3 regions of the Micromonospora sp. 067-2 genome follow, and region 2 is predicted to be linked to each of the others. Evidence: predicted binding sites of a transcription regulator. Region 2 holds the regulator's gene; each other region holds the start of a gene.

Region 1 (10,478 bases), on a different contig from region 2:
GGTTCGAAGACCGCGTGCTCCCGGGACAGCTTCGAGGTGGAGTCGGCCTCGCCGGCCAGCAGCGGGCGCAACCCGGCGTAGACGCCCTCGATGTCCGAGGTGCTCAACGGCCGGTCCAGCACGGCGTTGACCTGCTGCAGCAGGTAGTCGATGTCGTGGGCCGAGGCAGCGGGGTGGGACCTGTCCAGCTGCCAGTCGGTGTCGGTGGTGCCGATGATCCAGTGCCCGCCCCAGGGGATGACGAAGAGCACCGAGCTCGCCGTCCGCAGGATGAGCCCGGTCTCACCGGTGATCGCCGAGCGGGGCACCACCAGGTGCACCCCCTTGGAGGCGCGCACCCGGATGCCGGGCCGCAGACCGACGTCGTTGAGCATCCGGGACATGTCGTCGCTCCACACGCCGGTGGCACCGATGACGGTCCGGGCGTGCACCTCGAACTCCGCGTCCGGTGAACCGGGGGCCGCCTCCAGGTCGCGGACCCGGACGCCGGTCACCTCACGGGCCTGCCGGATCAGCCCCACGGCGCGGGCGCTGCTCACCACCGTGGCGCCGAGGCTGGCCGCGGTGCGGGCCAGGGTGACCACCAGCCGTGCGTCGTCGACCTGCCCGTCGTAGTAGCGGATCGCGCCGGCCAGCGCGTCGGCCCGCAGACTCGGGAAGATCCGCCGGGCGCCCTCCCGGGTGAGGTGCCGGTGCAGAGGCATGCCCCGGCCACCGCCGAAGACACCGGCGAAGGCGTCGTAGGTGGCCACGCCGGCGCCGTAGTACGAGCGGCGGAAGATCCGGGCGGGCAGGTCCCGCAGGCCCCTGCCGGCCGGCAGGGGCACCAGGAACGGCACCGGACGGACCAGGTGCGGCGCGAGCCGGGTGGCCAGCAGGCCACGCTCGGTGAGCGCCTCGTGGACCAGGTGGAACTCCAACTGCTCCAGGTAGCGGAGCCCACCGTGGATGAGTTTGCTGGACCGGCTGGAGGTGCCCGAGGCGAAATCGCGCGCCTCGACCAGGGCCACCTTGAGACCACGGGAGGCGGCGTCCAGGGCGGCGCCCGCACCGGTCACCCCGCCGCCGATGACCAGCACGTCGAAACGCTCGGCGCGGAGTCGGCGCAGGTCGGCGGCTCGGCGGACCGGCGAGAGCTGCCCGGCGGCGGATCGGGAGATGTTGGGGTCGCGCACCTGTCCACCGTAGCCGCCGACGCCACGGTGCCGACATTGGCCGCCCGCCCCGCACCGACCGCGAGCGGCGACGGCGTTGGTCGAGTCCTCGTGTCGCTGATCGTTCCCACGCGAGCACCGGCGCTGCGGACGAGTGACTTCCTCGACGTCGATAGTGTCTCCTGATGAGCGCGCAGCCCGTTCGTACCGAAGACGACGCCCCCGGATCCAGCCCCTGGCCGGTGGTGGGTGCGGCACTGGCCGGCGGCTGGATCGTGCTGGTCTCCGTGGGCGTCCAGGCCGGCGGCTGGCTCGCCGACCAGGTGCTGCTGAGCTTCGGGCGGGACCGGGTGGCCTGGCTGTGGCCGGTGCTGGGCCTGGTCACCGTCGTGCTGGTAGGCGCGCCCACACTGCTGCTGGCCCTGCTGCCCCGCTCGGTGGCGGTGCGCACCACCGGTCGGGTCTGGTCGGTCGCGGCGCTCACACTGGGAGCACTCACCGCGCTGCGGGCCGTGCCACCGGTTCACCACGAGGCGTACCTCGCCGCGCTGGCCGGCACGGCGGCGCTCACCGCGCTCGCTCTGCGCCGGTCTGTGCGCCGACCCGCGTACGGCGGACCGGCCGGGCGCGGGCACGCCGAGCGCGCGCCGGGAGCGGTCACGCTGCTGGCGGTAGCCGCCGGGCTGGCGCTGCTGCTGCCCTGGGTGTGGCTGGGGGCGCTCGGCGGGCTGCTGGAGACCGCGCTCGCGGTGCTGGCGGCCGCCGCCCTCGGGTTGCTGGCCGCGACGCTGCTGGACGCCGCCTTCTGGTCCCGGTTCATGGTCGGCCGTCCGCCCAGACCGGCCCGGCTCGTGGTGGTCGGCGGCCTGGTCGCCGGGGTGGCGCTGCTGCTGCTCGCCGCCGGCACCGGCCAGTCCGGCGCACAACTGCCGGCGTTGCTGACCCTGCCTCCGGCGGGTTTCGCGCTGGCCGCGCTGTGGGCCGCGGCCGCTCGGCCGACGTCCGACGGGAGCACCGGCACGGCGGACGCGACACGCGTTGGCCGAACCGCGACCGGCTGGCTGGTGGGTCTGGCCATCCTCGGCCCGCTGGCCTTCACCGACCCGGAGGAGATCAGCCTGCTGCTGGTCGGCACCCGCGACGTGCCGTTCTGGGTGGCGGCCGCCACCGGCGTCGGGCTCGCCGTCGCGGTTCTGGTCGCCATCGGGTACGCGGTCCTGCTGGCCCGGCCCTCGTCCCGTACGCCCAGCCGGCGGGTGGCCGCGCTGACCGCAATGGTGCTGCTGGTGGGGGTGGGCGTCGTCGATGTCGGGCCCGGTCAGCCCGGCCTGCACGGCGAGCGGCTGCTGGTGGTGCTGCGTGAGCAGGCCGACCTGACCGGCCTGCCCACTGGCGTGCCGGGCCGGGCCGGGCGGGACGCCCGGGCGGCGGAGGTGTACCGGCGACTGGTGAGCACCGCCGACCGGAGCCAGGCCGACCTGCGTCGGGAGTTGACCCGGCTGCACCTCGACCCGGTGCCCTACTACCTGGTCAACGCGATCGAGGTGGACGGTGGGCCGGCGGTGCGGGCCTGGCTGGGAAGCCGGCCGGGGGTGGCCCGGGTCCTGGTCAGCCAGCGACTGCGGCCCCTGCCGGCCCCGGCAGGGCAGAGCCGGGGCACTGCGCCCGCCCCCACCGGCCCGGAATGGAACATCCGCCAGCTCGGCGCCGACCGGGTCTGGTCGCAGCTCGGGGTGACCGGCGCGGGCATCGTGGTGGGCAGCTCGGATTCGGGGGTGGACGGCACCCATCCGGCGCTGCGGGCCGAATTCCGTGGCGGGGACGACTCCTGGTACGACCCCTGGAACGGCACCCGGACCCCGACCGACCAGGGCGGGCACGGCACCCACACGGTGGGCAGCGCGGTCGGGCGGGGCGGCATCGGGGTGGCACCGGGCGCCCAGTGGGTGGGCTGCGTCAACCTGGACCGCAACCTCGGCAGCCCGGGTCACTACCTGGACTGTCTACAGTTCATGCTGGCGCCCTTTCCGACCGGCGGTGACCCGTTCACCGACGGCCGGCCGGAGCGCGCCCCGCAGGTACTGACCAACTCGTGGGGCTGCCCGCCGATCGAGGGCTGCGACCGGGGCGTGCTGCGGCCGGCCACCGCCGCACTGGACGCCGCCGGGATCTTCGTGGTCGCCGCCGCCGGCAACACCGGCCCGTGGTGCGCGTCGATCGACGACCCACCCGCGCCGTACCCGGACGTGTTGACCGTGGGTGCGGTGGACGCGCAGCGACGGGTGGCCGAGTTCTCCTCGCGTGGGCCGGTGCCGGGCGGCGTGGGCAAGCCGGACGTACTGGCACCGGGCGTGGGCGTGGTCTCCGCCATGCCGGGTGGCGGGTACGCCGCTCTCGACGGCACGTCGATGGCGACCCCGCAGGTGGCCGGGGTGGTGGCTCTCATGTGGTCGGCGAACCCGGCGCTGGTCGGCGACCTGACCCGGACCCGGCAGATCCTGCGGGAGACGGCGACACCGGCTGAGCCGACCTACCGCTCCCGCAACCCGGCGGACGCCTGCGACGGCCCGGCGAACGTGACCGGCGCCGGTCAGGTCGACGCCCTGGCTGCCGTCCGCGCCGCCCAGGGGTGATCTAGGGTCGCGACCATGGACGCCGAGATCACCATCACCGAGTTGACCCTCGACCTGACTCCCGCCGTCGTGCGGCTCTGCGAGCAGGCGTTCGACCTGCCGGAGGACGCCGCCGAGGCGGGTCCCGTGGTGGACGCGCTCTGGCTCCGCGCTGCCGCCGACCGCCCGGTGGTCGGGCTGGGCGCGTACCGGGGTGAGGGTCTTGTCGGGGTGCTGCTCTGCTCGGTGTCGTCGGCCGACCCGACGCTCGGGCACGTCGACCTGGTCGCGGTGCTGCCACAGCAGCGTCGCCGGGGCGTCGGCCGCGCGCTACTGGAGCGGGCCGAGCGGGTGCTCGCCGAGCACGGGGTGACCGAGGTGCTGCTGGCCGGAAACCCGCCGTACTACGCCTGGCCGGGCATCGACGTGCGGTACACGCCGGCCGTCTGCGCAGCCTCGGCGCTGGGCTACCAGCAGGACCGGACGGCCTGGAACATGACCGCGGACCTGTCCTCCGACGGGTCGCCGGCGCTGCGGTCCACCGAGGCGGCGGAGCGGCGGCTGGCCGAGCAGGGCATTGCCGTACGCCGGGCGGAGCCGGCGGACCTGCCGGCGCTGGCCGCGTTCGCGAGGTCCACCTTCGGCGGCGCGTGGGAGGGTGAGCTGGCCGAGTCGGTGGGTCGCGAGGGTGCGGGTTGTCACCTGGCGGAGCGGGCCGGTGAGCTGCTCGGCTTCGCCGCCTACGGCTCGTCCCGGCCGAGCTGGTTCGGGCCGATGGGCACCGCGCCGGCCGCCGAGGGGTCGGGCATCGGTGGGGTTCTGCTGCGCCGCTGCCTCCGTGACCAGCGGGCGGCGGGGCTGGACCGGGCGCAGATCGGCTGGGTGGGGCCGGTGTCGTTCTATTCGGGCAGCGCGGGAGCCCGGATCGAGCGGGTCTTCTTCCTCTACCGACGGACCCTGTCGACGCGATAGTGGGGCAAACAGGACTTCGATCCATTCGCCCGCGTGGGGCATCGATGCCCCCTACCGTTTCGGTAGAGGAGGCAGCATGACCACGGATGACGACCAGACCGAGGACAGCCCGCCCGTGACCTGGAAGCCGGTCGGCGAACTCCCCGGCCAACCGCCGTTGCACCGGCTCGACTACGGCGACGCCGAGCAGTTGGCCGAGATGGCCGGCGAGGGCGAGGCGGTGGTCGAGGAGTCACAGGAGATGGTGGACGCGCCCATCCAACTGCCCCCGCCGTACGACCGGGCGCACAAGCGGCGCAACCAGCGCCCGCTGCCCACCTGAACGACGAACGGGGCGGACCGCGTCAGCGGCCCACCCCGTTCGGTGTCGGAACTGGACTCAGAAGTCCATGTCCCCGCCACCCGGGCCAGCCGGGGCAGCCGGGGTCTTCTCCGGCTTGTCCGCGACAACGGCCTCGGTGGTGAGGAAGAGCGCCGCGATGGAAGCGGCGTTCTGCAGTGCCGAACGCGTCACCTTGGCCGGGTCGATGATGCCCGCGGCCAGCAGGTCCACGTACTCGCCGTTGGCGGCGTTGAGGCCGTGGCCCGCCTCGATGTTGCGGACCTTCTCCACCACGACGCCACCCTCGAGGCCGGCGTTGACGGCGATCTGCCGCAGCGGGGCGTCCAGCGCGACCTTGACGATGTTGGCACCGGTCGCCTCGTCGCCGACCAGGTCCAGCTTGTCGAAGGCGGTCTTGCCGGCCTGCACCAGCGCGACGCCACCACCCGGGACGATGCCCTCCTCGACGGCCGCCTTCGCGTTGCGAACGGCGTCCTCGATGCGGTGCTTGCGCTCCTTGAGCTCGACCTCGGTGGCCGCGCCAACCTTGATCACCGCAACGCCGCCGGCCAGCTTGGCCAGCCGCTCCTGCAGCTTCTCGCGGTCGTAGTCGGAGTCGCTCTTGTCGATCTCGGCCCGGATCTGGTTGACCCGACCCTGGATCTGGTCGGCGTCACCGGCACCGTCGACGATGGTCGTCTCGTCCTTGGTCACCACGACCTTGCGGGCGCGGCCCAGCATGTCGAGGGCGACGGCGTCCAGCTTGAGGCCGACCTCCTCGCTGATGACCTGACCACCGGTGAGGATGGCGATGTCGGCGAGCATGGCCTTGCGGCGGTCACCGAAGCCCGGCGCCTTCACGGCGACGGACTTGAAGGTGCCCCGGACCTTGTTGACGACCAGGGTGGCCAGAGCCTCGCCCTCGATGTCCTCGGAGATGATCAGCAGCGGCTTGCCCGACTGCATGACCTTCTCCAGGATCGGGAGCAGGTCCTTGACCGACGAGATCTTGCTGTTGACGATCAGGAGGTAGGGGTCGTCGAAGACGGCCTCCATGCGCTCCGGGTCGGTCATGAAGTAGGCCGAGATGTAGCCCTTGTCGAAGCGCATACCCTCGGTGAGCTCAAGCTCCAGGCCGAAGGTGTTGCTCTCCTCGACGGTGATGACGCCTTCCTTGCCGACCTTGTCCATCGCCTCGGCGATGATCTCGCCGACGGTGCTGTCACCAGCAGAGATGGAGGCGGTGGAGGCGATCTGCTCCTTGGTCTCGACGTCCTTGGCGAGCTTGGACAGCTCCTCCGAGACGCTCGCGACCGCGGCCTCGATGCCCCGCTTCAGGGCCATCGGGTTGGCGCCGGCGGCCACGTTGCGCAGGCCCTCGCGAACGAGTGCCTGGGCCAGGACGGTCGCCGTCGTCGTGCCGTCACCGGCAACGTCGTCGGTCTTCTTGGCGACCTCCTTGACCAGCTCAGCGCCGATCTTCTCGTACGGGTCCTCGAGCTCGATCTCCTTGGCGATGCTCACACCATCGTTGGTGATGGTGGGGGCTCCCCACTTCTTCTCGAGCACGACGTTGCGGCCCTTGGGGCCGAGGGTCACCTTTACGGCGTCAGCGAGCTGGTTCATGCCCCGCTCGAGGCCGCGGCGCGCCTCTTCGTCGAACGCGATCATCTTGGCCATACGGCGTTGTCCTCCTGGACACTCACGGGCCACCCGAGATGTGTGCCCCGGATGGGCCGCCTGGTGTACGCACCTTGGGACGTCGCCACCTGGCGACGACGACGTCCTTCGGCCGGGCCGGATAGCCCGCGACGACCGGCCATGTGCCGCCCCGGCGTCTCCACGCCGGTGCAACCTGGCCCCACCGTCCCGACCATTGGCACTCGCATACCGCGAGTGCCAATACCTTGTTTAGCACTCTCCCCTGCCGAGTGCAAGCACGAACGCCGTCGTCAGCCGAGTTCCGCGACCAGTCCGGCGCTGTTCACCGGCCCCTCATGAGCCCGCTGCTCGGCGTACGTCACCACCAGCCCCACCAGTTGCGCGAGATGGGCGGGCAGCGCCAGCACCGCGCCGATCGCGATCACCAGCACCACGCCGATCGCGGAACCCGGGTTGGCGAGCGGGTCGGCGCCGAACGGGGCACTGCCGATCCCCTCCAGCACGACGGCCACCAGGCTGACGACGATCACCACCGTCCCCACCAGCGCCACCCGACCGAGCAGCAGCCCCAACCGGTCGTGGAACATCCGGAACGACCGACCGATCGGGTTGTGCCGCTCGAACAGGTAGACCGGCCCGGCCATGCTGAGCGCGAAGGCCAGGTAGATGCCGGGCAGGACGCAGAAGCAGACACCCACGCCGACGATCAGACCGATCAACAACGACCAGCCCCAGAGACCGAGGGCCCGGCGCAGCCCGTGGCGCAGCGCGTCACCCAGGCTCACCGGCTCGCCGGCCGCCTGGCGGGTGATGACCCAGGTGCCGGCCGCCCAGCCCACGGCCTGCACCAGCCCGATCAGCAGGCTGCCGCCGACGAGCACCAGCAGCAGGGCGCCGAGGTCGGCGAGGAAGGTGTCGGGCAGCGCGTCGGGCTCGGCGGTCGCCTCCCACTGCGCGGTCGGGTCCAGCCCTAGTTGGAGCACCGAGAGCACCGCCGCCGGTAGCACCTGGGTGAGCAGCAGGATGGGCAGCAGCAGGCGCCAGCCGCGTCGCACCGCGCCGAGGCACCGGTCGAACCAGCCGCTGAGCCCGACGCCGGGAGGGGTGACCAGCCGGTCGGCCGGGTCGAGGCCGGGCGGGTACCACCCGGCCGGCGGGTGTCCCGGATACCCCCCGGCCGTTGGCGGCCCCGGATACCAGGGCGCTGCGCCGTACGGGTCGGGCCCGGCCGGATAGCCACCGGTGGGCGGAAACACCCAGCCCTGCGGCGGCGCGCCGGAAGGCGGCACCGAGGCGGGCGGCACGGTCGGGTCCCAGCCGGGCGGCGGGCCGGATGGGTCAGGCTGGCCCGGTGGCGGGGCGGCCGGGGGCGGCTGGTCAGACATGAACCCTCCTCAGCGACGGCTGGAACGGTTCACGATCTTCCAGGGTCTCGCCGCGCAGCGCAGCCCCGGGTCGGCGGGGGTTCACCGGCGGCCCACTCAGGCGACGACGCGTACCCGTTCCGCCTGGGGACCCTTCTGGCCCTGGGCGATCTCGAACTCCACCCGCTGACCGTCGTCCAACGCCTTGTAGCCGTCCATCTCGATCGCGGAGAAGTGGACGAACACGTCCTGACCGCCGTCGACGGCGATGAAGCCGTAGCCCTTCTCGGCGTTGAACCACTTCACGGTGCCCTGTGCCACGGTGCACTTCCTCACTCTGCGCGGCGTCCCTACCCGGGCGCGCGGCACGGCCGAGCACCCTCGGACCACCACCGCGGCGATCGATGACGACCGCTGCAATCAGGTGATCGAAATCGCACGCTACACGAGGAGTGACGGTCGCGCACGATCACAAACCGGGCAAATTCCAGGTCCGTGACGGGGCCTGCGGAATCGGCGGCCATCGCTGTGATAGGTATGCGGCATGAACAGCGCGCCCAGCCGGGCCGACGGCAGCGGTCACGGCGCAACAGGCCGTCGCGACAGCTCTCATACCGCGGTGGATCCGGCGCCACATGTTCCGATCCGGCGGATACGCCCGGCGGACGCGGCCCGGATGCGCGCGCTCCGGCTCGAGATGCTCGCCGACGCCCCACTGGCCTTCCTGGAGACCATCGCCGACGCGGCCGCCCGTCCGCACGCCGAGTACGCCGCCCGGGTGGCGTACACCTCGCGCGGCAGGGAGACCGCCCAGTTCGTGGCGGATCCCGGCGGTCGGTTCGTCGGGCACGCCGGGGGCACGGTCGCGCCGAGAGAGGCGGGGCTGACCGTGATCTACGCGGTCTACGTCACGCCCGCCCGGCGGGGCACCGGGCTGCTCGGCGAACTGATCGACGAGGTGGCCGCCTGGTCGCTGGCCTGCGGTCGGCCGGAACTGCTGCTGGAGGTGGTGGTCGGCAACGACCGCGCCTGCCGGGCCTACCAGCGGCTGGGCTTCACCGACACCGGGGTACGCGTCCCGCACCCCACCGTCCCCGCCCTGACCGAACTCCAGATGCGCCGCAGAGCCTGACCCACCCCGCTGGCGGAAAACCCGACCCGAGGCGGAACCCCGGTGATCCACCGCCCACGACCCGGCGGCTGCCGACCAGAGTGGCCAAAATGGGGTTTCCGGGGCAGCCCGCCCCGAGCAGGGATCAAGCCTGACCGCCCGGAGCGGGGCGGGCTGCCCCGGAAATTCCCACCGCAGCCGACGATCAGACCGGACGCCGAGACTGCACGATCCGGAACCGGTTAGCCACGTACGCCCCGTCGGTCAGCGCCGAATTGGCCGCCGCGTTGGCGCCGCTTCCGTGGAAGTCGGAGAAGGCCGCCGACTGGTTCACGAAGACCCCGCCGGTCAGGTTGCAGGACAGGTGGACCCCGACCTCGACCGCCACCGCCTCGGTCGCGTCCAGCACCGACTCGTCGGTGGAGTACACCCCCGCGGTGAGCGCGCCCTTCTCGCCGACCGTCCGGCGCAGCAGCTCCAGGCTGTGGGCCGTGGAGTCGGTGGCGATGGCGAACGAGATCGGCCCGAACCACTCCCGGCCGTACGTCTCCGTGTCGCCCGCACCCAACTTCACGATCGTCGGCGTACGCACCACCGCGTCCGCGTACGTCGGGTGCGTCACGGCCCGCGACTCCAGCACCGGCTCACCGACCTTGGTCACCTCGGCCAGCCGCTCCAGCACCCCGTCGTTGACGATGGCGCCGGTCAACTCGACGCCCCGGGCCGGGTCGGCGGTCAGCTTGCCGACCGCCGCGGCGATCCCGCCGGCCACCTCGTCGAAGCTCCGGTGCCCCTGGTCGGTCTCGATGCCACCGGCCGGGATGAGGATGTTCTGCGAGGTGGTGCACATCTGGCCGCTGTACAGGGTCAGCGTGAAGCCGAGGTTGCGGCACATGCCGGCGAAGTCGTCGGTGGAGTCGATCACCACCGTGTTCAGCCCGGCCTTCTCGGTGTAGACCGCCGCCTGCCGGGCGTGCGTCTCCAGCCAGTCGCCGTACTCGGTGGAGCCGGTGAAGTCGACGATCTTCACCGACCGGTGCAGGGCCAGGTCGCTGGCCAGCTTCTCGCCGGGCGCCTCGGCCGCCAGCGTGATCAGGTTCGGGTCGAAGCCGGCCTCGGCGAGCACCTCCCGGGCGTACTTCACCGTGATGGCCAGCGGCAGCACCGCGCGCGGGTGCGGCTTGACGATCACCGGGTTACCGGTCACGAGCGAGGCGAACAGCCCGGGGTACGAGTTCCACGTCGGGAAGGTGTTGCAGCCGATGACCAGCGCCACCCCGC
Region 2 (10,478 bases):
ATGACGGGCAGGGTGGCAGCGGTGAACCTCGGCGTGGTGACCGAGGCGCAGTGGGCCGGCGACGCGAGTGGTCGCAGCGGCATCGACAAGCGACCGGTGGACGGGCCGGTGCTCGTGCGGGCCGGCGGCCTGGCCGGTGACTTCATCGCCGAGCGGGCCCACCACGGTGGGCCGGACAAGGCCGTCTACGCGTACGCCGAGGAGGACGCCCTCTGGTGGGCGGGTGAGCTGGACCGGTCGATCCGCTCCGGTGGCTTCGGCGAGAACCTGACCACCTACGCCGTGGACGTGACCGGCGCGGTGATCGGCGAGCAGTGGATGGTCGGGACGGCGGTGCTCCAGGTGACGATGCCGCGTACCCCGTGCACCACGTTCGCCGGCTTCTGGGGAGTGCGCGACCTGATCCGGCGGTTCACCGTGCGGGCGACGCCCGGGGCGTACCTGCGGGTGCTCCGAGAGGGCGAGGTGGGCGCCGGCGACCCGGTCGAGGTGTTGGACCGCCCGGCCCACGGGGTGACCATCGGCGAGGTGTTCCGAGCCAGGACGTTGGAGCCGGAGTTGCTGCCCCGGCTGCTCGACGCCGACGACCTGCCGGAGCAGATCCGCGAGAACGCGCGCCGCCGGCTCGACAGCCGCGCCTGAGGACCACCCCCGAAAAACGCGGGAGAGCCCCTGCCGTCGTGAGATGGCAGGGGCTCTCGTGCTGATCGGCTCAGCGGAGCCAGGGGACGCTGCGGTCCAGCCGGCCGCGCTCCTTGAGCTCCTTGCGCAGCGGGATCTCGTCGTCGACGTACCCGTCCCAGTTGATGCCCCAGTAGTTCGCGGTGTGGGTGCCCTCACCGATCAGCTGGCGCTGCACGGGCGTGCGGTTGCGGTACCACTCGCCGTCAAGGTCCGGGTGCAGCTCGTCCAGCGGGCGGATCCACCGGTAGGTGTAGCCGACGAAGAGCATCTTGCGGGTGATGGCCGACAGGTTCGTCGATCGGGAGTGCCACTGCCGGCGGTCGAAGATGAAGGCGTCGCCCGGGTTGGCGGTGATCTCCACCGTGCCCTCCGGGTCGGGGTTCTGCACGGTGAGGTCCGCCGGCCGGGGCAGCGAGTTCTTCAGGTGGCTGCCCGGGATGACCTTGGTTGCGCCGCGACCGGTCTCGGAGAGGTCGGAGAGCACGTACGCGACCTTCAGCGAGAACATCGGCCGGGGCAGGTTCGGGTCCATCGTCTCCGGGTCGGAGTTCTGCCGGTACCCGTCCTGGTGCCAACCCCAGTACGGCTTCTCCGGCTCCAGGGCCGGGGGAGTGACGTCCAGGTGGTTGTGGTGGGTGTAGATGTTCCAGCCGGCCAGCCCCCACATGTACGGGAAGGCGATCGGGTGGGTGAGCAACTCGCCGAAGAGTTCGTCGCGCTCCAGGAAGCCCAGCAGGTGCAGGGTGCCGTCCTTCTTGGTGTTGCCCTTTGCCTGCTCCTCCGCGTAGACGCGGTCGACTGCCGCCTCCAGCGCCGCCCGGTGGTCCTCGGTCAGGACGTTGCGCAGCAGGAGGAAGCCCTGCTCGTGGAACTCCTTGCGGTCAGTGTCGCTGATCGGTTCGTAGCCGGTCCGGTCGCCGTAATCGAACACCGCGTCGTACCCCTCCCCATGAGGTGAAACCATTTCTGGCACAGGCCGCCGATCGTAACGCGATCACCTCGGCGGCGGGGAGGGCGTGCGGCCGGATTGCTTCGCCGGCGGACCATGTGCAGCGCTATCGCTCCGGTGCGTCAGATTTCCGTGATCGATTACCGCTTGCATAGGCTTTTGTCCGATTGTGCGGTGACTGCCGGTTAGGAGATCCGGGCGCTCACCCCTCGGCGAACACCTCGGCCACCACCTGGCCGGCCGCGCCGTGCTCGCCGGCCACCCGCCCCCAGGTGCCGTCCCGGGCGGTCCATTCCTGGTCGCCGAAACGGACCCGCTTCACCCCGTGGTCCTGGGCGTTCGAGACCAGCCAGTGCGCGTACCGCCAGCCGTCGCGCTGGTCGCCCGCGGTCACCGCCAGACCGGTCTGATCCGTCGTGTCCGTGCCCGACAACCCCCAGTCCAGCACCAGGTTGCGGGTGAGCTGCGCGACCGCGGCCGCACCGTGCATCACCGGGGTACGCCCCACCGTGCAGGCGACCGCGCCGGTGGCCTCGCCCAGCAGTGCCCGGCTGAGCACCTCGGAGTTGTCGGCCCACTTCTGGTACGCCTCGGGGAAGGCCGAGCGCTGCACCCGCTGGGCGGCGTCGGTGACCCGCATCTTCTCCCAGCCGCGCACCTTCTTCAGCGCCGCGTAGAAGCGGTTCGCCGCGTAGCGCGTATCGCGGATCTGCGTGGGAGTGCCCCAGCCCTGGCTCGGGCGCTGCTGGAAGAGACCGACCGAGTCACGGTCGCCGTCGGGAAGGTTGCGCAGCCCGGACTCCTGGTAGGCGGTGGCCAGCGCGACCACCACGGCCCGCTCCGGCATTCCGCGCTGGGTGCCGATAGCCGCGATGGTCGCCGCGTTGGCCATCTGGTCGGCGTCCAGGGCGACCCTGCCGTCGGCCTGGACGGTGCACTTCCGTGCCGACAGCGGCAGCTGCAGACGGTCCCCGACCTGACGTACGACGAGCCAGACTGCGATCACGGCGACGAGGATGAGAACCACTCCACCCGCCACGGCTGCCCGAGTTCGCACTCACACCCCCAGATCGACAGTCCCACAAGCGTACGTCCCCGTTGGCGTCGTCCGAGTCGTCCGACCGATTCGGGGCCCGCCTGCCGGCCCGTACCGATCGGCGACGTTCCCGCTACGGCCGCGATCTCACCTGCCGCGACCACCCCTGCCACGACCAGCCGTCGCCGACCAGCCGTCGCCGACCAGCCGTCGCCGACCTAGCCGGCATGATCGGAGTGACCCCCGTCCAGAGCGGCCACCCATCGAGTCAGTCTTTTGTCCCGGAACGCCGCCACGCCCTCCCGCCCCTCGTCGGAGAGGAAGAAGCCGATCGACAGGGCGGACAGCCGGGCCAGCTCGCCGCGCAACTCGGCGGTGCCCGGTCGGCGCAGCAGTTCCTTCGCGCCAGCCAGCGCTCCGGGTGCGCCGCGCACCAGCGAGTCGCAGTACCGGCTGACCGCCGCGTCCAGCTCGTCGGCCGGTACGGCGGCGGTGACCAGACCGATCTCGGCGGCCCGCCGGCCGTCGAAGGTGTCCCCGGTCAGATACAGCTCGGCGGCGGCGCGGGGGTGCAGCCGAGGGAGCACGGTCGCCGAGATCACCGCCGGGATCACCCCGATCCGCACCTCGGTGAAGGCGAACGTCGCCTCCTCGGCGCAGACCGCCAGATCGGCGGCGGCGATCAGGCCCAGCCCGCCGGCCCGTGCCGGACCGGCCACCCGCGCCAGCACCGGCTTCGGGCACTCCCAGAGCGCGGCCAGCACATCGCCGAGCACCGCGGCCGGCACCGTCCCGCTGGCGTACGCCGCCGCGGTCTCCTTCAGGTCCGCGCCGGAGCAGAAGACCGGGCCGGTGTGGTCGAGCACGATCACCCGGACCGCCTCGTCGGCGACCGCGTCGGCCAGCCCGGCCAGCAGCTGGGTCATCAGGCTGCTGGAGAGCGCGTTGCGGTTGTGCGGGCTGTCCAGGGTGAGGGTGGTCACCCCGCGGGCCGTGGCGACCCGCACGAGAACGTCGGGAGAGGTCATGCCGGGCACACTAGTGGCCATGCCCGGCGTCCTTCCAGATGGTGAGACCGTCCCCGTCGACGGATCGCTGCCCCCCGCCGCCACCGCGGCGGTCGGCCAGCGCGGCTTCGGCGTGTACGTGCACGTGCCCTTCTGCGCCAGCCGCTGCGGCTACTGCGACTTCAACACGTACACGGCGAGCGAGCTGGGCGGGGGCGCCAGCCGCGAGGGGTACGCCGACACCGTGCTCGCCGAGCTGGCACTCGCCGCCCGGGTCCTCGGCGACACCCCACCGCCCCGGGTCGACACGGTCTTCGTCGGCGGTGGCACGCCCACCCTGCTCCCGGCCGACGACCTGGCCCGCATCCTCGACGGCATCGACCGCACCTGGGGGCTGGCCGCCGACGCCGAGGTGACCACCGAGGCCAACCCGGAATCGGTCACCCCGGAATCGCTGAAGCTGCTGCGGGCCGCCGGCTACACCCGGATCTCGCTGGGCATGCAGTCCGCCGCACCGGGCGTGCTGGCGATCCTCGACCGCAGGCACAGCCCCGGGCGGGCCACCGCCGCAGCCCTGGAGGCGCGCGACGCCGGGTTCGAGCACGTCAACCTGGATCTGATCTACGGCGCTCCCGGGGAGCGGGCCGAGGACTTCGCCGCCTCGCTGGAGCAGGTGGTGGCCGCCGGGGTGGACCACGTCAGCGCGTACGCCCTGATCGTGGAGGACGGCACCCGGCTGGCCGCCCGGATGCGTCGCGGCGAGCTGCCGTACCCCAGTGACGACGTCGCGGCGGACCGCTACCTGGCCGCGGAGGCCGCCCTCGACGCGGCCGGCCTGTCCTGGTACGAGGTCTCCAACTGGGCGCGCACCGACGAGGCCAGGTGCCGACACAACCTGCTCTACTGGACCGGCGCGGACTGGTGGGGCCTCGGCCCGGGGGCGCACAGCCATGTCGGCGGGGTGCGCTGGTGGAACGTCAAGCACCCGTCGGCGTACGCGCAGCGGCTGGCCGGTGGCGCGTCGCCCGGCCTGGCGCGGGAGGTGCTCACGGTCGACGAGGCGCACATGGAGGACGTCATGCTCCGCCTGCGGCTCGCCAGTGGGCTGCCGCTGGCGGTGCTCGACGCCACCGGCCGGGCCGGCGCCGAGCGTGCGCTGGCCGACGGCCTGCTGGCCGCCCCGCAGTACGCTGCCGGCCGGGCGGTGCTCACCCTGCGCGGCCGGCTCCTCGCCGACGCCGTGGTCCGCGACCTGCTGCCCTGAGCGGCCCGCCGCCCCCGGCTCGGCTCGGGCGGTGCGCCGGGCCGGCCGGGGGAGCGGCCGACCCGGGTCACTTGATGAGGTTGACGGACAGCGGGTAGCGGTAAGGGGCGCCCTCGTTGGCCTTGATCCCGGCGATGATGCCGAACACGGCACCGAGGATGATGGCCGCCCCGACTCCGATGAAGCCGATCAGGATGCAGGACAGCACCCAGCCGACCAGGCCGACGATCGACCAGATGAGCTGGAAGTTGAGCGCCGAGACGGCGTGCGCCCGGACCGTCGGGGACTGGTTGCCCCGGGCCAGCAGCGCCACCAGGGGGCCGATCCAGCCGAGCACGCCGCCACTGACGATCATTCCGGCGGCGCCGCCGAAGTGCGCGACCAGCGCCCAGGTCTTGTCCTCGTTGTTGGCGAAGCCACCACCGGACGGGCCGTAGGCACCGCCGGTCGGATACCCGCCAGGGGAGTGGCCGCCGGGCGGTGGGTAGCCACCAGCCGGAGGGTAGCCGCCCGACGGCGGTTGGTCACCGGTGGGCGGCGGATAGCCACCGGCCGGGGGATAGCCGCCCGGGTCGGATGCCCCGGACAGTGGTGCGGTGGGCGGCTCGTACGGGGCGCCCGGAGGCGTCGGCGCCGAGGTCGGGTCCGACGGAAAGGCGCCAGGGTCTCCCGAACCGGGAGGGCGAGGTGGTTCAGTCATGGATGTCACGGTAAGGGCCCGTGGCAACGCCGCACCAGAGCGACACCGCCGGGCCGGCCCGGCTGAACGGACAGCGACAACCTTGATCATCGCGCCGGCGGGTACGCCGACGTAGACTGGCACTCGTTACAGTCGAGTGCCAGGACGGCCCGCCGACCCCACCGTGGTCGGCGGCCGACGTGCGACAGGAGGTGCGGAGGATGGGTCTCGACGACCGGAAGCTCGCCGTGCTCCGCGCCATCGTCGAGGACTACGTCTCCACCCAGGAGCCCGTCGGCAGCAAGGCGCTCGTCGAGCGGCACCAGCTCGGTGTCTCCTCGGCCACGGTCCGCAACGACATGGCCGTGCTGGAGGAGGAGGGCTACATCCGGCAGCCGCACACCAGTGCCGGTCGGGTGCCCACCGACCGCGGCTACCGGCTCTTCGTGGATCGACTGTCCCGGGTCAAGCCGCTCAGCCCGGCCGAGCGCCGGGCCATCGAGCGCTTCCTGGTCGGCGCGGTCGACCTCGACGACGTGGTGCACCGCACCGTGCGGCTGCTCGCGCAGCTGACCCGCCAGGTGGCCGTCGTGCAGTACCCGAGCCTCGCCCGCTCCTCGGTCCGGCACCTGGAGCTGGTGCCGATCTCCACCACCCGACTGATGCTGGTCATGATCGCCGACACCGGGCGGGTGGAGCAGCGGCTGGTGGAGCTGCCCGGGCCGGTGCCCGCCGACGACGTCACCGACCTGCGCCGGCTGGTCAACGAGAAGCTCGCCGGGGCCCGGCTGTCCGACACGCCGCCGCTGGTGCAGGTGCTGGTGGAAGAGGCCCCGGCCGAGCTGCGGCCGACGATGACGACCCTCGCCACCGTGCTGCTGGAGACGCTTGTCGAGCGGCACGAGGAGCGGATCGCGCTGGCCGGCACCGCCAACCTCACCCGCGGCGGTCTGCTCGACTTCCAGGGCTCGCTGCGGCCGATCCTCGAGGCGCTGGAGGAGGAGGTCGTCCTGCTCAAGCTCATCGGCGAGACCGAACCGAGCACGACCCGGGTGCTGATCGGCGACGAGAACGAGTTCGACAACCTGCGCGCCGCCTCGGTGGTCAGCACCGGGTACGGCCCGGGCGCCACGATCGTGGGCGGCCTGGGGGTGCTGGGGCCCACCCGGATGGACTACCCCGGCACCATCGCCACGGTGCGCGCCGTGGCACGCTACGTGGGCGAGCTGCTGGCCCAGAACTGACCAGTCAGGGCCGGCGGCCGGCTGCGGCCGCCGACCGGCGCAACGCGAGACGAACATGAGGACACGGAACGCAGTGGCCAGGGACTACTACGGCATCCTCGGTGTGAGCCGGGAAGCCTCCGACGACGAGATCAAGCGCGCCTACCGCAAGCTGGCGCGCCAGTTCCACCCGGACGTCAATCCGGACCCGGAGGCACAGGAGAAGTTCAAGGACATCAACGCCGCGTACGAGGTCCTCTCCGACGACCGGAAGCGGCAGATCGTCGACCTGGGCGGCGACCCGCTCGCACCGGGTGGCGGCGGCGCCGGCGGTCCGGGCGGTCCGGGAGGGGCCGGCCCGTTCGTCGGTTTCCAGGACATCATGGACGCGTTCTTCGGCGGCGCGGCAGGCGGCGCCCGTGGCCCGCGTCCGCGCACCCGGCCCGGCGCCGACGCGATCCTGCGACTCGAACTCGACCTGCACGAGACGGCGTTCGGCGTCGAGGCGCCGATCACCGTCGACACCGCCGTGCTCTGCACCACCTGCTCCGGCGCCGGTACGGCCGCCGGCACGCACCTGGCCACCTGCGAGGCGTGCGGCGGCCGGGGCGAGGTGCAGTCGGTGCAGCGCACCTTCCTCGGTCAGGTCGTCTCCGCCCGGCCGTGCACCGTCTGCCAGGGCTACGGCACCACCATCCCGCACCCCTGCCCCACCTGTGCCGGCGACGGTCGGGTCCGCACCCGCCGCTCGCTGACCGTCAAGATTCCGGCCGGCGTCGAGGACGGCATGCGGATCCGGCTGGCCCAGCAGGGTGAGGTGGGCCCGGGTGGCGGCACCGCCGGTGACCTCTACGTGGAGATCCACGAGCGGCCGCACGACGTGTACTCCCGCAAGGGCGACGACCTGCACTGCCGGGTCACCGTGCCGATGACGGCGGCGGCGCTCGGCACCCGGCTGACCATCAAGACACTGGACAGCGAGGAGACCGTCGACGTCAAGGCCGGCACCCAGCCGGCGAGCACCCTGCGGCTGCGTGCCCGCGGGGTGCCGCACCTGCGTGGCACCGGCCGCGGCGACCTCTACGTGCACCTGGACGTCCGGACTCCGACCAAGCTCGACCCGGATCAGGAGAAGATGCTGCGCGACTTCGCCAAGACCCGTGGCGAGGAGGTCGCCGAGCTGACCAAGCAGGGCGGCTTCTTCTCCCGGATGCGCGACGCGTTCAACGGCCACGCCTGACCGGCGCGGCTAGCCTGATCATCGTGTCCGCGCCGCTGTTCCTGGTCGAGTCCCTGCCCACCTCCGACGCGCTGACCCTGGACGGGCCGGAGGGGCACCACGCCGCCACCGTGCAACGGCTACGGGTCGGCGAGGAGCTGCTGCTCGCCGACGGCCGGGGCGGCACGGCCGCCGCCGTGGTCACCGCCGTCGGCCGGGGCAGCCTGGAGCTCACCGTCACCTCCCGGGGGTACGCCGACGCGCCCGTACCCCGGCTGGTCGTCGTGCAGGGCATCGCCAAGGGCGACCGGGGTGAGCTGGCCGTGCAGGCGATGACCGAGGCCGGGGTCGACGAGATCGTGCCCTGGGCGGCGTCCCGCTCGGTGACCCAGTGGCGCGGCGACCGGGGCGTACGGGCCCGGGAGAAGTGGGTGGCCACCGCCCGGGAGGCCGCCAAGCAGGCCCGCCGGCCCTGGCTGCCGGTGGTGGCCGGTGCGCCGGACGAGCCCACCGCGACGGTGGCGCGTCGGATCGCCGGCGCCGCAGCCGGGTTCGTGCTGCACGAGGAGGCCGACGAGCGGCTGACCACCGCCGAGTTGCCCGCCACCGGTGAGATCGTCCTGGTGGTCGGCCCCGAGGGTGGCATCGACGCCGCCGAGCTGACCGCGTTCCGCGAGGCCGGCGCCCGACCCGTACGGCTCGGGCCGGCGGTGCTCCGCACCTCCACCGCCGGTGTGGCAGCGCTCGCGGTGCTCTCCACCCGACTGAACCGCTGGTAGTTCCTCGGGCGTCACGGGCGGGGGAAGACTGGGACTATTTCCTCTTCGGGGTTCAGGTCCAGGCCGGCTGGGCCGATGATCAGCGGGTCGGGTGTGCCCACCACCTCGGGGTCCTTGTCGGTGTAGTCGAAGCGGTGCAGCACGTGCCGGATCGCCTCGATCCGGCCCCGCTTCTTGTCGTTGCTCTTCACCACCGTCCACGGTGCGTCCGCGGTGTCGGTCCAGAAGAACATGGCCTCCTTGGCCTCGGTGTACTCGTCCCACCGGTCCAGTGAGGCGATGTCCATCGGGGACAGCTTCCACTGCCGCACCGGGTCGACCTGGCGGATCGCGAAACGGGTGCGCTGCTCGTCGCGGGACACCGAGAACCAGAACTTGACCAGCCGGATGCCGGAGCGCACCAGCATCCGTTCCAGCTCGGGCGCCTGACGGAGGAACTCCAGGTACTCCTTACGGCTGCAGAAACCCATCACCCGCTCCACGCCGGCCCTGTTGTACCAGGACCGGTCGAACAGCACGATCTCACCGGCCGCCGGCAGGTGCGCGAGCCAACGCTGGAAGTACCACTGGCCGGCTTCCCGTTCGTCGGGCTTGGTCAACGCCACCACGGATGCGCCGCGCGGGTTGAGGTGCTCCATGAACCGTTTGATGGTGCCGCCCTTGCCGGCCGCGTCCCGACCCTCGAAGAGGATCACCAGCCGCTCGCCCGACTCCTTGATCCAGTCCTGGAGTTTCAGCAGCTCGATCTGGAGCAGCCGCTTGTGGTGGTCGTACTCGTCGCGGTCCATCCGCTCGTCGTACGGGTAGGTCTCGCGCCAGGTCTCGACGGGGGTGCCGTCGGGGCGCAGCAGCACCGGATCGTCGTCGTGGCCGTCGACCACCCGGTAGTCGGCGGAAAGGTCCAGCAGCGTGGAGTCACCCATGGGGGCAAGACTTACCCGCCGTCCCACCGACGGCCACCTTTCGGCCCCGGTGATTTGCCGCGGATCCCCGGATCAGCTGCGGAGGTAGGAGGCGCCGTTGAGGTCGATGATGGTGCCGGAGGCCCACTCGGCCTCTGGTGAGGCCAGCCAGTGCACCGCGGCGGCGATCTCCTCCGGGCGGGCGACCCGGTCGAACGGGCTCTGTGCACGGATCGCCGCGCCGCTCTCGCCGCGCAGGTGCTCGGTGGTCATGTCGGTCGCCACGAAGCCCGGCGCGACGGTGGCCACCGCGATGCCGTACGGCGCGAGTGCCACGGCCAGGGACTGACCCAGGGCGTTCAGCCCCGCCTTGCTGGCGCCGTACGCCGGCTGTTGTGGCTCACCGCGGAACGCGCCACGGGATGAGACGTTGACGATCCGGCCGCCGCGCTCCCGCATGTGCTGGGCGGCGCACCAGGTGACGTTGCCGGCGCCGGTCAGGTTGGTCTCCAGCACCTGCCGCCAGCGCTGCTGCCACTGCTCGTAGGAGGCACCGAAGATCGGGTGCGGGTCGTCCCGGTCGCCGTACACCCCGGCGTTGTTGACCAGGACGTCCAGCCCGCCCAGCAGCTCGGCGGCCCGGTCGACCATGGCGCGTACGGCCTCCGGGTCGGTGAGGTCGGCGCGGACCACCACGTGCCCCGCCCCGGGCAGTTGCGCGCGCAGCTCCTCGGCC
Region 3 (10,478 bases), on a different contig from region 2:
CTGCTCGGCGGTCGGCTCGGTCGGAATGCTCGCGCCCAGCTTGTTGGCCGCGTCCACGACGAGCTGGTCGAGCCTCTGGTGCTCGTTGGCGATGCCCGCGCCGATCTCCCGGACCTTTGCCGACTGGCCCTTCTCGGCGGCCATCTGTCCGGCCGGCATCTCCCACAACCCGGCCAGTCGTACCCCGTTGAGCAGGGTCATGTCGGCGGCGTTGAGTTGTTGCCCGCCGCTGGGCGCGGCGACGGCCGCGCCGGGCAGGACGGCGATCCCCGCGACGGCGGCGATGAGCAGCATCGCCGCCCGGAGGGCCCGGTTACCCAGCCGGCGACGGGCGGATCTGAGCGGTGCCATGTCTGCGGTGCCTCCTCGGTCCCGACCGAAACGCGTCCGAATCGGGCAGCCGCATCCCTGCCGGCTGCCCGTCCGTCCACTGATACGGACTGACCGCCCGATCAGTTCACCGGTTGGCGCGCTTCAGCGGGTGACGGCGATGAAGCCGCCGAGCAGCAGCAGTGTGAGCGCGGCGATGGCGAAGAGCACCAGCAGCTCACGGTGGCCGTGCCCTGCCGGGTCACCGCCGGCCGTCGCGGCGGACGGATCGGCGAGGGCAGGCAGGTCGCGGGTCAGCGCGGCCAGGTCACCGAGGGTGCGCGCGGTCCACACCGCGCCGGCCCGGTCGGAGAACTCGTCCAGGGTCAGCCGACCCGCGGCGGTGTGTCGGTGCAGCTCGGCGACCACCCTGTTGCGGTCGTCGTCGGACGCGCGCAGCTGGACATCCACGCCGACAGGGTACGCGCTCAACCGGCGTCGAGCGGGTCCGCGAGCAGCCGTTCGAACGCCAGCTCGGCCGCCCCGATCAGAGCCGCGTCCTGACCCAGCTTGGGTGTGCGCAGGCGGACGTTTTCCAGGCAGGCACTCAGCGCGTTGGAGTTGAGCCGGCTGCGGACCTGGGCTGCCGAGGCGAGGTACAGGTCGCGAATGGTCCCACCGAAGATGACCATCTCCGGGTTGAAGATGTTGACCAGATTGGCCACGCCGAAGCCGAGCCAGTCGCCCGCCTGGCGGACCGCCGTCTGGGCGCGCGCGTCGCCCCGGCCGGCGGCGTCGAAGAGCGCCAGCAGCGCGTCCCGGCCTCGGGCGTCCGGCCGGCTGGCGGCGCGGAACAGGCCGTGCTCACCGATCACCGTCTCCCAACAGCCCCGGGAGCCGCACTCGCAGGGCTCACCCTCGCGGAGCACCTGCATGTGGCCGACCTCGCCGCCGTACCCGCCGTGCCCGGTCAACCGCCGCCCACCGGCGATGATCCCGGCACCCACGCCGACGTCGCCGTACAGGTAGATGACGTTGTCGCAGCCCGCCGCCACCCCCCGGGCGTGCTCGGCGAACGCTGCCACGTCGGCCACGTTGCCCACCGTGATCGGTTGGTCCAGGCCCAGTTCGGCGCCGAGCGCCGCCCCGATCGGCTCGTCGACCCAGCCGGTCGCCGGCGCCCGCCGGGCCATCCCGTCCTCGCGGCGCATCATCGGGCAGACCGCGACGCCGGTTCCGACACACAGGGCGCCGGCCGGCACCGCCTGCTGCATCTCCTTGACCGCCCCGGCCAGCAGCGGTGCGGTCTCGACGGCCAGCAGGCCCCGTGGCCGGTCCAGCTCCCGGCGGTCCAGCACCGCGCCACCGAGACCGATGCGGGCGGCCCGCAGCCGGTCCACCTCGATGGAGTACGCGTACGCGTAGACCCGCACCGACTCGGGTCGGACCACCAGGGACGGTCGGCCGGCACGCCTGGTCTGCTTCGGCGTCGTCTCGCTGACCAGCCCGGCTCCGGCCAGGTCGGCGGTCAACGCTCCGATGGTGCTGCGGTTCAACCCCAGCGTCGTGGTCAGCTCGGCGCGGGTGGTCGCCCCGTGGACGTGCACGTGGCGCAGCAGGGCGCCGAGGTTCTGCCGGCGGATCTCGTCCTGACTCGGCCCGGCGCGCATGGTCGTCGACACGGCGTGCCCGTCGTCAGCGGGCGCCGGCCGTCGCCGAGCGGCGACGGGTGACGGCGTCGACGCTGGCGGCGAGCAGCAGCACCACGCCGGTGACCACGTACTTGACCCCCGCGCTGTACCCCATCAGGCCCATTCCGTTGTCGATGACCGCGACCACCGCCCCACCGAGCACGGCGTCGAGGACGCGTCCCTTGCCGCCGAAGAGGCTGGTGCCGCCGATCACCGCCGCGCCGACGGCGTAGAGAAGTACGTTACTGCCACCGGTGTTGGGATCGACGGAGTTGGCCCGGCTGGCCGCGACGATGCCGCCGACCGCGGCCATCGACGAGCAGACCACGAACACCGAGATGCGGATGCGGTCGACGTCGATGCCGGCGCGGCGGGCCGCCTCCTTGTTGCCGCCTACCGCGTAGATGTGCCGGCCGTAGCTGGTGCGGTGCAGCACGAAGGTGAGCAGGACCAGCAGCGCCGCGATGATCGGCACCACCACCGGTACGCCCCGCAGCGAGACGACCAGCACGTTGCGGCTGCGCTCCAGGTTGAGGATCAGCACCGCCACGCCGAGCAGGACGGCGAGCCCGGCGATCCGCGCGACGACCACCGCGATCGGGTCGGTGACCAGCCCTCGGGCGAGCCGGTTGCGGTGGCGCAGCAGTTGCACCGCCGCGAAGCCGGTGATCGCCACGGCGCCCAGCAGCCAGCCGGCGGCCGGGCTGAGGTTTCGGTTGGCGATGGCGAGCAGCACGTCGTCGCGGACCGAGATGTTGCGGCCCTCCTTCATGAGCATCAGCACGATGCCCTGGAAGGCGAGAAAGCCGGCGAGGGTGACCACGAAGGACGGTATGCCGACCTTGGTGACCAGGACACCGAGGGCGGTGCCGATGAGCGCGCCGGTGACGATCGCGGCGAGCACCGCGACCCACCACGGGTAGCCGAGCACGGTGGCCACGTTGGCCAGCACCGCTGCGCACACGCCGCTGGCGAAGCCGGCGGAGAGGTCGATCTCGCCGAGCAGCAGGACGAAGACGAGGCCCATCGCGATCAGCGTGACCGCCGCGCCCTGGGTGAAGAGGTTGGCGAAGTTGCCGGCCGACAGGAACGACGGCCGCATGATCGAGAAGACCGTGCAGAGCACGATCAACCCCAGAACGGCCGGTAGGCCGCCGACGTCGCCACCACGCACCCGACTCAGGTAGGTGCGCAGGTAGTTGCCGACGGTCGGTGCCTCGGGCGCGGCCGGAGGGTCCTCCCGGCGGACGGAGGTGGTGGTCATCGGACGCCTCCTGTCGTCACGCCGGCGGGCCAGAGGCCGTCGTCGGTGCCGCCCGAGGTCGGGCCGGTGGCGAGCCCGAGGCGGCCCGAGCGACCGGAGGTGATCAGCTCGACCACCTGGGCGTGGGTGATGTCGGTGGTCCGCACCTGGGCGACCATCTGGCCGAGGTACAGCGCGGCGATGCGGTCGGAGATGGCGAAGACATCGTTCATGTTGTGCGAGATGAGGACCACGGCGAGGCCGTTGTCGGCCAGCCGGCGGACCAGTTCGAGGACCTGGGCGGTCTGCGCGACGCCCAGGGCGGCGGTCGGCTCGTCCAGGATGACGAGGCGGCTGTTCCACAGCACCGCCTTGGCGATGGCCACGGTCTGGCGTTGCCCGCCGGAGAGGTTGGAGACGTGCTGGCGCAGCGACTTGACGCTGCGGACGGAGAGCCCGGCGAGCGTCTCGGCGGCCATCTGTTCCATGGTCGGCTCGTCCAGCACGAGGCCGCTGCGCTTCTCCCGACCGAGGAACATGTTCTGCACGATGTCCAGGTTCTCGCAGAGCGCGAGGTCCTGGTAGACGATCTCGATGCCGAGGGCCGCGGCGTCCCGGGGGCTGCTGATGGTGACCGGCTCGCCGTTGAAGAGGAAGTCGCCGGCATCGGTGGGGTGGATGCCGCTGATGCACTTGACCAGGGTCGACTTGCCGGCGCCGTTGTCGCCGACCAGTGCGGTCACCTCACCGGGATGGGCCGAGAGGGCCACGTCGCGCAGCACCTGGACGGGACCGAAGCTCTTGTCGATCCCGCGGAGTTCCAGCAGGGGTGTCCCGGACAACGGGTCTCCTTCGGACAGGGGTGGAGATTTTCTGGAACGTGCCCGGTCAGCGGACGCCGGCGTCGGCGCAGAGTTTGGCGTACCCACCGGAGCAGACCTCGGCCCGGGTGACGAAGTCGGCCGCGATCACGTCCGAGATGTCGTCGCGGTAGACGGCCCGCGGACTCAGCAGGACCGCCGGGACGTCCCGACCGGTCTGCGGGTCGCGTACCGTCTGCCCGGTGTCCTTGGTCCTGCCCCGCGCCACCGCGACGGCGAGGTCGGACGCGGCCTCGGCCTCCTCCCTGATCGCCTTGTAGACCGTCATGCACTGGTCGCCGGCGAGGACGTTCTGCAGGCCCTGCGGGTCCGCGTCCTGGCCGGTGACCGGCACCCGGCCGTTGAGCTTGTTCTTCTTGAGCACCGAGATGACGGCGTTGGCGACGCCGTCGTTGGCGGCGATCACTCCGTCGATCCGGCCGTCGGTCTGGGTCAGCTGCTGCTCGAAGATCGTGGCGGCCTGGGCGTTGTCCCAGTCCGGCACCGCGTCCACCGGTCCCTTGGTGTATTCCCTCGCGTCGAACTTCGGCTGGAGCACCGAGTCGTAGCCACTCTTCAACTGACTGGCGTTGTTGTCGGTGGGGGAGCCGTTCAGGTAGGACACGACCGGCTGCCGTACGCCCTTGGCGGCCAGGCACCTCACGAGGCCCTCGCCCTGGAGTCTGCCGACGGCCTCGTTGTCGAAGCTGACGTAGTAGAGCGCTGAGCCGCCCACGGTGAGCCGGTCGTAGTCGATGGTGGCGACCCCCTGCGACCTCGCCTTGTCGAGGACGGCCTTGCCGGTGCCGGAGTCCAGGTTCACGATCATCAGCGTGGTGACGCCATTGGTGATCATTTGTTCGGCGATGGTCTGGAACTGGCTCTTGTCACCCTGGGCGTTCTGGATGTCGTACCTGACCCCCGCCCGTTGGAACGCCTCCTCCAGGAACCTGCGGTCGGCGCCCTCCCACCGGGCCGAGGACTTGCTGTCCGGCAGGATCACGCCGATCTTCGGGGTCCTGGCGGAGTCGCCGTGGTCGGGTCCGCCGAGCGTGTCGCCACAGGCCGCCGTACCGCCGGAGGCCAGCAGGCCCACGGTGGCGAACGTGAGGAGCCCCTTACGCATGTGCAGGGTCCTTTCCGGGGTGGGTGGAGTGTGGTGTTTGTTGTGCCCGGCAACGTATGGTGCGGTGGCCGCGTCCACAAGACCGCCGGGGCCGGGACTTTGTCCGCCGGGGTAACAGTTCGGCAACGTGGCCGTCACTCGGTGATCACCTGGCCGGGACGTCGCTCGTCCGGCCGCTGCCGCGTCGCTCCCGGGTCCTCGGGGTCCTGCCCTCGGGGCACGAGTGGTCAGCGGGCCCGGAGCGGAGCGGTCCGGGCGTCCGTCAGCGCCACCAGATCCGCCGCGGCCAGTTCGAGTTGAAGGCCGCGTCGGCCGGCGGAGACAAAGATCGTCGGCAGGTCCAGTGCCGAGTCGTCCAGGACGGTGGGCAGCCGACGACGCTGCCCGAGCGGACTGATCCCGCCGCGTACGTAGCCGGTGGCCCGCTCGGCGACCGCCCGATCGGCCAGCGTCGCCCTCTTACCGCCGACCGCCGCCGCGAGCGCCTTGAGGTCGAGCTCGCCGCTCACCGGAACGACCGCCACGGTGAGGGCGCCGTCGACCTCGGTCACCAGCGACTTGAAGACGCGCCCCGGTGCCACACCGAGCGCCTCCGCCACCAACGCGCCGTAGTTCGGCGCGTCCGCCGCCACCCGGTAGGGGTGGGTGCGATGCGCGATGCCGCGCCTTCCCAGCAGTGCCGTCGCCGGAGTGCCCTGTCCCGCCACGGCAACGAACCTAGTCGACCGGCTGGCAGATCAACACGGTCGGCGCCCCGGCGACGCGAGTGAGGACCAGGCTCGCCGCCGCCTCGCCGGCCAGCCGCAGGTCCCGCCGAAGCTGCTCCGGGGTGAGCGCCGAGCCGCGCTTGAGGATCTCCACCCGGCCGACCCGGCGATCCCGCAGCAGCGCCCGAAGGCGCTTCAGCGAGAACGGCAGCACGTCGGTGATCTCCAGGCAGCGCCCGTACGGGGTGCGGGTCGGGCTGTCGGCGTAGAGGTAGGCGATGCTCGGGTCACCGAGGGTGGCGTCCAGCTCGCCGGACAGCTCGGCGACGAGGTGCGCGCGGACCACGGCCGGGTCCGGGTCGTACAGGTAGCGGCGGGGCGGCCCGACCGGGGCCTCGGTGGCACCCGAGCCGGTCAGCTGGTGACACCGGCCGCCCGGCCGGTGAAGGGTCGCGCGGCGCGGCACCTCGGCAAGGTCGCCGCACCAGAGCGCCGCCTCGACCAGGTCGCCGTCCACGCCGACCCACTCCGCCTCCGCGCCGGCCGGAATGAGGGCGTGGTCCAGGCCCGGCGCCACCTTCACCACCGTGCGCGGCACCCGCTCGGCCAGCCCCGTGACGAAGTCCCACGGCGGTGAGTAGGCGCGCGGGTCGAAGATCCGCCGCCCGGTGCCGGTGGTGCGACGGGCGGGGTCGCAGAAGACACCGTCGACCCGGGACACGTCGAACGCGGTGGCATCCCCGCACTCGACCGTGAACAACTCCGCCAGCCCCGCCGCCGTGGCGTTGGCGGCGGCCATCGTGGCGGTCACCGGGTCGGCCTCCACCCCGTACACCCGGATGCCGGCGCGGGCGGCGGCCAGTGCGTCGGCGCCGAGGCCGCACCCGAGGTCGGCCAGGGTGCGCACGCCGGCCGCGTGCAGCCGGGCGGCCCGACGGTCGGCGACCACCCGGCGGGTGGCCTGCTCCAGGCCGGGGCGGGTGAGGAACATCCCGGCGGCGGCCGGGCCGAACTTGCCGACCGCGCGGTGGCGCAGCTCGGCCTGGGTCAGTGCCGCCGCGGCCAGCGGCGGCGGCACGCCGGTCGCGCGCAGCGCCGACGCCGCGGCCAGCGGGTCACCGCCGGCCAGCCCGGCCGCCGCCGCGAGTGCGGCCGACCCCTCGGGGGTACGCAGCGCCGCCAGCTGATCGAGATCCACCCGGCCATTCTCCCGATCGACCCTCGAATCTCCGCTGGCGGGGCGCGACGCGCTGGCACTCTCCTTGACGGAGTGCTAGCCACGGAATAACCTGCGATTAGCACTCTCACCATGAGGGTGCCAGCTCCCGGGTCTCGCGACCCGGGTGCGCAACGCCAGGCGGACCGGCACCCGCGACGACGGTCCCGCCCGGTGGCATGAGGCAGATTGACGCTGGTCGGCCCCGCTGACCAGCAACGAAACCAGTACCCCAGGAGGGTATGCCCGTGACTACCGCGACCAAGGTTGCGATCAAGCCGCTCGAGGACCGCATCGTGGTCCAGGCGAACGAGGCTGAGACCACCACGGCGTCGGGCATCGTGATCCCCGACACCGCCAAGGAGAAGCCGCAGGAGGGCACTGTCCTCGCTGTCGGCCCGGGGCGCGTCGACGACAACGGCAACCGGGTTCCGGTTGACGTCAAGGTCGGCGACACCGTCCTCTACTCGAAGTACGGCGGCACCGAGGTCAAGTACGCCGGCGAGGAGTACCTGGTGCTCTCCGCCCGCGACGTCCTCGCGGTCATCGAGAAGTAAGCAACCGATCAGTGTCATTGCCCCGGTCCGGCTCGCCGGGCCGGGGCAGTGGCGCTTCGAAGGGACATTCATGGCGAAGATCCTGAGCTTCTCGGACGACGCCCGACACCTGCTGGAGCACGGTGTCAACGCCCTCGCGGACGTGGTCAAGGTCACCCTCGGCCCGCGCGGGCGCAACGTCGTCCTGGACAAGAAATTCGGTGCGCCGACGATCACCAACGATGGTGTGACCATCGCCAAGGAGATCGAGCTCACCAACCCCTACGAGAACCTCGGCGCGCAGCTGGTCAAGGAGGTGGCGACCAAGACCAACGACGTCGCCGGCGACGGGACCACCACCGCGACCGTGCTGGCCCAGGCGATGGTCCGCGAGGGCCTGCGCAACGTCACCGCCGGGACCAACCCGGCCGGCCTCAAGCGGGGCATCGACGCGGCAGCCACCAAGATCTCCGAGGCGCTGCTCGGCCGCGCCGCCGAGGTCACCGGCAAGGAGTCGATCGCGAACGTGGCGACGATCTCCGCACAGGACTCCACCATCGGCGAGCTGATCGCCGAGGCGATGGAGCGGGTCGGCCGCGACGGTGTCATCACCGTCGAGGAGGGCTCCGCGCTCACCACCGAGCTGGACGTGACCGAGGGTCTCCAGTTCGACAAGGGCTTCATCTCGCCGAACTTCGTCACCGACCTGGAGAGCCAGGAGTCCGTCCTCGAGGACGCGTACATCCTGGTCACCACCCAGAAGATCTCGGCGATCGAGGAGCTGCTGCCGCTGCTGGAGAAGGTCCTCCAGAACAGCAAGCCGCTGCTGATCATCGCCGAGGACGTGGACGGCCAGGCGCTGTCCACCCTGGTGGTCAACTCGCTGCGCAAGACCCTCAAGGTCTGCGCCGTGAAGGCTCCCGGCTTCGGTGACCGGCGTAAGGCGATGCTCCAGGACATCGCGATCTCCACGGGCGCCGAGCTGGTCGCTCCGGAGCTGGGCTACAAGATCGACCAGGTTGGCCTGGAGGTGCTCGGCACCGCCCGGCGCGTCGTGGTCGACAAGGAGAACACCACGATCGTCGACGGCGGGGGCCAGTCCTCCGACGTTGCCGACCGGGTGGCCCAGATCCGCAAGGAGATCGAGGCCTCCGACTCCGACTGGGACCGGGAGAAGCTGGCCGAGCGGCTGGCGAAGCTCTCCGGCGGCATCGCCGTGATCAAGGTGGGCGCGGCGACCGAGGTCGAGATGAAGGAGCGCAAGCACCGCATCGAGGACGCCATCGCGGCGACCAAGGCTGCGGTCGAGGAGGGCACCGTGCCCGGCGGCGGCGCCGCCCTGGTGCAGATCCTCTCGGTGCTCGACGACGACCTGGGCTTCACCGGTGACGAGAAGGTCGGCGTCTCGGTCGTGCGCAAGGCGCTGGTCGAGCCGCTGCGCTGGATCGCGCAGAACGCCGGCCACGACGGATACGTCGTGGTCCAGAAGGTCGCCGCCAAGGAGTGGGGCAACGGCCTCAACGCCGCCACCGGCGAGTACGTCGACCTGGTCAAGGCCGGCATCATCGACCCGGTGAAGGTGACCCGCAACGCGGTCACCAACGCCGCCTCGATCGCCGGCCTGCTGCTGACCACGGAGACCCTCATCGTGGAGAAGCCGGAGCAGGCCGAGCCGGCCGCCGCCGGTGGGCACGGCCACGGTCACGGCCACCAGCACGGCCCGGGTTTCTGACCCGGTAGCGGTACCGATCCGGGGCACACCGTCGTACGGCGGTGTGCCCCGGCCCGTTCCCCCGGGTATTACCGAGCGCTGACACCGTTGGCGGCCGGACAAGTTGATCGCGCACACTGGGCCGATGAGCACCACGTCGCGGCGCTACGCCGCGCTGGCCGGAGTCACCGCCGCCGCCGTCGCGATCGGGATCGCGGAACCCGTGGCGGTGCTGACCGGTCCCCGGTCGGCGCCGCTGGTCGCGGTCGGCGGTGTTGTCGTCGACGCCGTTCCGGAATCGCTGAAGCAGTTCGCCATCGACCTCTTCGGCACCGCCGACAAGATCGCCCTGCTGGTCGGCACGGCCCTGTTGCTGGGCGCGTTCGCCGCTCTGTTCGGGGTGCTGTCCGTACGCCGGTTGGCCCTCGGCCTGGCCGGCATCGGGGCGTTCGCCGCCGTCGGCGTGGTCGCCGCGCTGACCCGTGCCGGCGCGGACGCCGCCGACGCACTGCCGTCGCTGGTCGGGGGCAGTCTCGGTGCCCTCGTGCTCTGGATGCTCATCGCCGGCCCGTTGGAGCTGGACCCGTGGCCGTGGTCTCCGCCCACCCCGACCACGTCCCCCGCGGGCGCACCGGTGTCGCCGGCCGGCCCCGTGCCGTCGGACAGCCTGCCCGTGCCGGTGACCCCCGCGGCGCCGCCGGAGCCGGCCGTGCTCGGCACGGCGGCGCCGGCTGTGGGGGTCGACCCGGAGTCGCGGCGGAGATTCCTCACCGGCGCCGGGGTGTTGCTCGGTACGGCCACCGTGGCCGGACTCGGCGGCCGCTGGCTGGCCGGACGGCGCGGTGTGTCCGCCGCCCGGGAGGCGATCCGGCTGCCCGCGCCGGTCGCCCCCGCGCCGGCCCTGCCGGCGGGCGCCGACCTGTCGGTGGCCCAGCTCGCGCCGTACGTCACACCGAACTTCGGGTTCTACCGGATCGACACGGCGTTGGTGGTGCCGCAGGTGGACCCGGCGACGTGGCGGCTGCGGATCCACGGTCGGGTCGGTACCGAGCGCACCTACAGCTACGCCGACCTGCTGG

What was found. The regulator HrcA, encoded in region 2, represses chaperone genes, less so after heat shock. The targets are predictions, from matches to a motif close to GGTTNGCACNCTCNNNNNGAGNGTGCNAACC.
Region 1: the regulator HrcA is predicted to act here: its motif matches at 6,935-6,965, upstream of groL (chaperonin GroEL).
Region 3: the regulator HrcA is predicted to act here: its motif matches at 7,230-7,260, upstream of groES (co-chaperone GroES).

The regions. Positions count from the first base shown of each region.
Region 1 is NZ_JAJPWB010000012.1:222,404-232,881, forward strand. Features, by position in the region: gene ACLJN9_RS27565 (glycerol-3-phosphate dehydrogenase/oxidase) at 1-1,160, opposite strand, end outside; gene ACLJN9_RS27570 (S8 family serine peptidase) at 1,340-3,787, shown strand; gene ACLJN9_RS27575 (GNAT family N-acetyltransferase) at 3,803-4,738, shown strand; gene ACLJN9_RS27580 (hypothetical protein) at 4,815-5,060, shown strand; gene groL (chaperonin GroEL) at 5,118-6,740, opposite strand; gene ACLJN9_RS27590 (hypothetical protein) at 7,013-8,107, opposite strand; gene ACLJN9_RS27595 (cold-shock protein) at 8,204-8,407, opposite strand; gene ACLJN9_RS27600 (GNAT family N-acetyltransferase) at 8,763-9,218, shown strand; gene paaN (phenylacetic acid degradation protein PaaN) at 9,403-10,478, opposite strand, start outside.
Region 2 is NZ_JAJPWB010000004.1:569,318-579,795, reverse strand. Features, by position in the region: gene ACLJN9_RS12485 (MOSC domain-containing protein) at 1-642, shown strand; gene ACLJN9_RS12480 (phytanoyl-CoA dioxygenase family protein) at 713-1,615, opposite strand; gene ACLJN9_RS12475 (hypothetical protein) at 1,836-2,690, opposite strand; gene ACLJN9_RS12470 (enoyl-CoA hydratase-related protein) at 2,888-3,697, opposite strand; gene hemW (radical SAM family heme chaperone HemW) at 3,717-4,940, shown strand; gene ACLJN9_RS12460 (DUF4870 domain-containing protein) at 5,008-5,640, opposite strand; gene hrcA (heat-inducible transcriptional repressor HrcA) at 5,841-6,863, shown strand; gene dnaJ (molecular chaperone DnaJ) at 6,937-8,082, shown strand; gene ACLJN9_RS12445 (16S rRNA (uracil(1498)-N(3))-methyltransferase) at 8,106-8,840, shown strand; gene ppk2 (polyphosphate kinase 2) at 8,852-9,763, opposite strand; gene ACLJN9_RS12435 (SDR family NAD(P)-dependent oxidoreductase) at 9,836-10,478, opposite strand, start outside.
Region 3 is NZ_JAJPWB010000005.1:515,120-525,597, reverse strand. Features, by position in the region: gene ACLJN9_RS15200 (DUF4142 domain-containing protein) at 1-351, opposite strand, end outside; gene ACLJN9_RS15195 (DUF1707 domain-containing protein) at 475-780, opposite strand; gene ACLJN9_RS15190 (ROK family protein) at 798-1,979, opposite strand; gene ACLJN9_RS15185 (sugar ABC transporter permease) at 2,005-3,264, opposite strand; gene ACLJN9_RS15180 (ATP-binding cassette domain-containing protein) at 3,261-4,085, opposite strand; gene ACLJN9_RS15175 (sugar ABC transporter substrate-binding protein) at 4,132-5,229, opposite strand; gene ybaK (Cys-tRNA(Pro) deacylase) at 5,457-5,936, opposite strand; gene ACLJN9_RS15165 (THUMP-like domain-containing protein) at 5,947-7,134, opposite strand; gene groES (co-chaperone GroES) at 7,395-7,709, shown strand; gene groL (chaperonin GroEL) at 7,780-9,420, shown strand; gene ACLJN9_RS15150 (molybdopterin-dependent oxidoreductase) at 9,545-10,478, shown strand, end outside.